One region of the Desulfosporosinus sp. BICA1-9 genome, then DNA from elsewhere that is predicted to be linked to it. Evidence: riboswitches for the same ligand, from Rfam matches in the RefSeq annotation. Region 1 holds a riboswitch; the other holds the start of a gene.

The links. A riboswitch is a leader RNA that binds a small molecule or an ion and turns the genes downstream of it on or off. The one in region 1 is predicted to bind cobalamin.
Region 2: it holds a riboswitch for cobalamin, as region 1 does, so the genes downstream of both, cobT (nicotinate-nucleotide--dimethylbenzimidazole phosphoribosyltransferase) here and JL57_RS26485 (hypothetical protein) in region 1, are expected to answer to the same signal.

The regions. Positions count from the first base shown of each region.
Region 1 covers NZ_JUEE01000213.1:26,336-29,477, reverse strand. The annotation lists gene metH (methionine synthase) at 1-1,513, shown strand, start outside; cobalamin riboswitch at 1,585-1,773, shown strand; gene JL57_RS26485 (hypothetical protein) at 1,908-2,108, shown strand; cobalamin riboswitch at 2,104-2,290, shown strand; gene JL57_RS26480 (X2-like carbohydrate binding domain-containing protein) at 2,450-2,713, shown strand; gene JL57_RS26475 (hypothetical protein) at 2,897-3,142, shown strand, end outside.
Region 2 covers NZ_JUEE01000126.1:7,081-10,222, reverse strand. The annotation lists gene JL57_RS15025 (hypothetical protein) at 1-403, opposite strand, end outside; gene JL57_RS15020 (ParM/StbA family protein) at 400-1,509, opposite strand; cobalamin riboswitch at 1,699-1,876, shown strand; gene cobT (nicotinate-nucleotide--dimethylbenzimidazole phosphoribosyltransferase) at 1,981-3,057, shown strand; gene cobU (bifunctional adenosylcobinamide kinase/adenosylcobinamide-phosphate guanylyltransferase) at 3,136-3,142, shown strand, end outside.

The sequences.
Region 1 (3,142 bases):
AAAAAGCGCAAGAGTTATGAAAAAGGCTGTAGGCTTTTTATTACCATACATTGAGGCAGAGAAGAAGAGTAGTGAAAGTAGCAGTGCAGGAAAAGTGGTCGTTGCAACGGTTAAGGGTGATGTCCATGATATAGGCAAAAACATCGTTTCAGTCATTCTGTCTTGCAATAATTTTGAAGTTATTGATCTTGGAGTAATGGCATCTTGCGAAGTAATCCTCCAAACAGCAAAAAAAGAAAATGCAGATATCATAGCCCTGAGTGGACTTATTACTCCCTCATTAGATGAGATGTCTAATGTGGCGGAGGAAATGGAACGGCAAGGGTTTAATATTCCCCTGATGATTGGTGGAGCAACAACTTCTAAGACTCACACATCCTTAAAGATTGCACCTAAATATTCAAAGGGAGTCGTGTATAGCGTTGACGCTTCAAAAGCCGTAGAAGCTGCTAAAAAGCTGGTCGATAAGAATGAAAGAGATAGGTATTTAGCCCAAATTGAGGAGGAATACCAAAATCTAAGAGAAAGCTACGGGAAAATTGAAAGAAAGCTTGTGCCACTGGAAGAAGCTAGAGAAAAGAAATTTAAAATAGATTGGAATAAGGAAAGTATAAGCGTTCCAAACTTAATTGGAACTAAACATTTGAAAAATTTCCCCATCAGCGAGATTAGAAACTATATTGATTGGTCTTATTTCTTTGTAGCTTGGGGTATGGGCATGGTGTATCCCAAAATTATGGAAGATCCTAAATATAGTGAAGAAGCTAAAAAGCTTTTTGATGATGCCAATGAAATGTTAGATTTACTAGAGAGGGAAGACATACTTACAGCAAATGCTGTTTTGGGTATTTTTCCTGCTAACTCTTTAGGAGATGACCTTGAAATGTACCATAATGGAAGTGTTACAACCTTCAATATGTTAAGGCAACAAACGATTTCCAAGGATAATGTCTATAGATGCCTTGCGGATTATATAGTCCCTAAGGATAGTGGAAAAACTGATTATTTAGGCGGATTTATTGTAACGGCAGGCGTTGGTGCTAAGGAATATGCCGAGAACCTTAAAGAACAAGGCAATGACTACGGAGCAATTATGGTAAAACTTCTTGCTGATAGGTTAGCAGAAGCCTTCGCGGGGTTATTACATCTTCAGGTAAGAAAGGATTATTGGGGATACGCTCCAGATGAAAATCTAGAGCTTAAATCTTTATTAAAAGGGTCATTTAGGGGAATAAGACCTGCCTTTGGATACCCTTGTCTTAGGGATCATGCTGAAAAAACAAAACTTTTTCAGCTTTTAGAGGGAGAAAGTAATACGGGTATAACTTTAACAGAACATTATATGATGGATCCTGTTGCTAGTGTGTGCGGTCTGTACTTCAGCTCTCAAGATGCAAAATATTTTGATATCCACAGAAGTGATAAGGTTCAAGTGGATGATTACGCAAAGCGAAACAATAAAGAGCTTAAAGAGATTGAGAAGATGTTAATTACAATCTTGGCGTATAAATAAAAAATGCTTGGTGTGATTTTTTGAGCTGACAGGGCTTACAAAAATTTAAAGTTAAGGTTATAATGAAAACAATTCAATATTAGGTAATGAGTGATTCTTTTCTAAGGGAAAGAATTTAAAAGGGAAGTCAGTAAAATCTGACGCGGTCTCGCCACTGTAATAGGGAGTTGCCTCACAAAATGTCACTGGATTTTATCTGGGAAGACGTGGGGCTATGATGAACTAAAGCCAGGAAACCTGCTCATTACGGATCAACACAGGAGCCTACGGAAGATAGGGGAGGTGTCGTTTATGTCGGGAAGTCAGCGTATTTTATCCGGCTAGCGGAGTCACTATATCCCTTTACAGGTATTCTGTAGAGGTTTTTTTGTTTTTCTTGAAGGAGGCCTGACTGGTGAGACATCGAGAGCAAAATCAGGAGATGGAAAAGCACAGGCAAGCGTTGCTTGATGCGCGAGGAGAAATCTTGGGGAAGTATAATTCGGAAAAGGAGCAGAGGATTCAGTGGCTAGTGAAGTTTATAGATATTGAAGACGAACTCGAAGAATTATCCCGTCGGCAAAACCAATGGGCTATAAAAGTAAAATTGAACTAATATAGAAAATTCAGGTATCGGAGCATGTGTGCTTCGGTTTAAAAAGGAAGCAGGTGCAATTCCTGCACGGTCCCGCCGCTGTGATGGGGAGATGTTTCGTTAAGGTCACTGGTTTAGTCTGGGAAGGTGCGAAACATTGATGATCCAGAGTCAGAAGACCTGCCTGTATTTTATACACCAACTACTCTACGAGCGATAGGGGGAGGTGTTAAAAGTGCTGGCATCAATATATGATTATCAGTATTTTTAGCCTTTTGACCAATCGGTTGAGAGGCTTTTTAATGTTCAAAGTAACCGAGGGGATATTTTAGTTAGAGGTATGGAGAAGGGGAAGAATAGAAATGAAAAGAAAATTTCGAAAGTTTTATTTAGGGCTGTTGATAGCTGTAATGATGCTTTCCATACTGGTTATGCAAATTCCTTTGGCTAAACCGGCTTATGCGGCAACAGATTCGAACAGTACTATAGCGCCTGTAACGGCTGTTTTTGACAAGAACCCGTCTAAGCAGGCCGATATATCTGTAACAATGGCTGTTTACGGAAACGACATCTTAAACAGTATAGCCAATGGAGAGACTACGCTGACGGCAGGGAGCGACTTGTAGTAGCGGGAAATAAAATTCAAAATATTCTTTTACTGGCGTTTACTTAAGCCTTGGTTATGTAGCTACATATACTAGATTACTTCGAACAAATGTTATTGAAATAATGAACCTTAATTATATGAAAGCAGCCAAAGCAAAAGGGTTGAGTGATAATGAGCCATCAAGGAAAGAGATATCCTCACAATGCATCAACTGTTTTATAAGAGTATAGAAAGCGGGTATGCCGGAAAATACCGTGACATAGATGTGCTCATCAGCGGTTCATATATACTGGTGCTGGCTCACCGACTGTCTACCATCATGGTGGCCGATAGGCTGGTTGGGATGGATCACGGAAAAATCATGCAAATTGGCAGACACGAACAACTGATTACGCAGGAAGGCTTCTACAGGGAACTGGTTTCTTCACAGTTTGAGCAGAAAAAGATA
Region 2 (3,142 bases), on a different contig from region 1:
TCATCATATACTCAAAACCTGCCGGTCGAATTGGTTTCTCCTCTCTTAAGGATTCCAAATCAAATTCACCGATCTGCTCAGTGTCTTGGTCAGGTACCTTGACCTCAAATAAAGCCTCTAATGAAAACGTTTCCGTTCTTTCAAGCTCATCGTCCGGCGAATCCGCCTGAATTTCCTGATCATTCACCTTAGAAGTTTCCTCATCTTCGGGTAAATTGCTTGCAGAGTTTTGATTTTCCTTCACTAATAGCTCTTCTACGCAGTTTCCTAATAGTACTTGTCTCAAAATCGCTTTAATAAAGGAACTTCGCTCCTCTGGTTCAATCTGCTGTATAGCTAACCAGAGGTCCGTCTCAGCTTCATCAAAAAACAGCGGAATAAAGGCAGGCTGAGCATTAATCATACTGGTGGGTTCGATTTCTTCGTTATATTATTCACCAGTGTCGTAGCCATAATCCGAAATCCTGTGGCATTACCAAATTGTGGATCGTCAATCAGAAGCTTATTTTCTAATTGGATATGCTCATAGACCATTTCTCCGACCTTTCCAGCAACTAAGACGGTATGCAGTTTACCAAGCATAGGTTTTAAGGCCTTTTTCACTTCCCGGGAGATATCAGTTCCTAACTGAGCAAGCATGTTCTTCATGATCGGATTAAGATTAATCGAGCCGTTATTCCAAGGATACAATCCCCCGTTCACTCGGAAAATTTTATCTAATTCCTTATCATCCGTCTCAATTGGGTTTTCGTGATTTGCGGTCAATTCCTTCAGTTTATCGGCCACTCCAATATACGCCCACTTTAAGCCCTTTTCAATACTAAAAGAATTGGGTGGATCAAGCATTACGCCATCATAAAAAGTGGCAATATCTGTCGTGCGAAAACCTGGATCGATGACCACCACATACCCGCTAAATAGCTTGGCGCTCGTCGGCATCCCATATTCATTAAGCGTTTCCTTAATAAAGACTCCATAACTTTGGGGAAGCACTCGAGAACGCAAGATGTTCAGTTGCCGTGTCAACCCTTTCATGGGACCTGAATGAAAGGTTACCGAAAAAGACCCCTTTAATTCAGCTTCATACTTGTCCTTTAAACTAGCATAATACTTAACGGGCACGCCAGTTCCAAGATAAACATTCGCTTTAGGAGTTTTTTGGGCTAGGGCTAAAGCCACTACCAGTAACGCTGTTGCTTCTTCATCCGAAGATTTGTCTTCATCCCAGCAATAATGAGCTTCGTTTGGATTCAAGCTTTCCGCCAAACTTCCCATGAAGTAATGCCGTTCCACACCCGTCGAATTATTCTTAACCATGACATCCAAGGTAGAAATCTGAGTTTCTAAGTCAGATCCTTTACTAATCAGGGAATTACCTAAGGTTGAGAAAATCCGCTCATTCCCTTTACAAATTACAGCTGGAAATAATACTTTTGCATCTCCAGTATCCAGTTTAATCGCTCCAAATCCCGGATCTGCTCCAGCCACGAGAATATCACTATCTAACACACGTGTTCCTCCTCGATTACAATCAATTATGGACAAACTAATAACACACAACAACTTCTACTGCTATATCTATTATTATATACGAAGCTAACACGCTTGTAAAAATGGGTTATTAATATTCTTCTAAATATTAAAATAGTAACCAACTCTAGACTTGAGATTAGAAAAGGGTTGTGGTATGCTAAAAGAAAAAATTGCTCGATTTTAGGTGCCCTTTGGGGAGAATAGGGAAGTTCGGTTCAAAACCGACGCGGACCCACCACTGTATTCGATGAGCTTTGTAGACCACTGGCACTTTGCTGGGAAGGTAACAAATTAAAGCGATGATTCGATAGCCAGGAGACCTGCCTAAAATGTTTAAGTCTTTCCACATCGTGGAAAGCGGCGGTGATGACGGTAAAGTCCCGACCACAGATTTATTTGTGGTCGGGATTTTCTATTTTTCAACAACTATATTAAGGAGGAGTTTTAATGAACAATTTGTCAGAAGCACAACTCTATGCCCAACTCGAAGCTCTAACTGCGAACATCTCAGAACTTGACGAGGATTCTATGGCTAAGGTCCAAGCACGCTTGGATATCCTGACCAAACCACAAGGCAGCCTTGGTCAATTAGAACAGATAGCCAAGCAACTTGGAGGTATCCAACGAACCTCTAATCCTCAAATCAATAAGAAAGCAGTCCTCTTGATGGCTGGAGATCATGGCATCGCAGCTGAAGGAGTCAGTGCCTTTCCCCAAGAAGTTACCCCTCAAATGGTGTATAATATCATAAATGGTGGCGCAGCCATCAATGTACTGGCTCGCCAAGCTAATGCCGAGGTTTTTTGTACAGATGTCGGTGTTGCCTTCCCCTTAGAAGGAAACCTTATTCACAAACGGGTTGCTAATGGAACCCAGAACATGGCCAAGGGCCCAGCAATGACCCGTCACGAAGCACTTCAAGCTCTACTGGTCGGTGCTGAAGTTGCCGCGGAAAAGATCCGCGCAGGATATAACCTCTTTGCTACAGGTGACCTGGGAATTGGCAATACTACCCCTAGCTCCGCAATCGTTGCCCTCTTTACCAATTCCCCCCTTGAGGATGTTGTTGGACGAGGAACTGGGATTGATGATGCCGGCTTAATTAAGAAACGCCAAGCCATTCAAACGGCCTTTGACGTCAATCAACCTAATGCAGACGACGCTTTAGATGTTCTAAGCAAAGTTGGCGGCTTAGAAATTGCTGCGATTGCTGGTTCAATCCTTCAAGCGGCAGCTAGCCGTGTTCCGATTGTCATTGACGGGTTTATCTCAACGGCTGGAGCACTTGTTGCCGCGAAAATCGCCCCGAAATGCACAGCCTTCATGATTCCCTCCCACGGTTCAGTCGAACCTGGTCACCGTAAGGCCTTAGCAAGCCTAGGCCTTGATCCACTAATTAACCTAAATATGAGACTGGGAGAAGGAACGGGAGCGGTCCTAACCTTTCACTTAGTCGAAGCTGCACTTCATATTCTTAAGGAAATGGCAACTTTCGGAGATGCTGGAGTCAGCGAAGCGAATTAGACACAAGGATATCTTGCATAGATAAACAGAGCCTAGTCTAGCTTAATCTAGCACTATAACAGAGGAGCGGTGAATGTTATGTCTC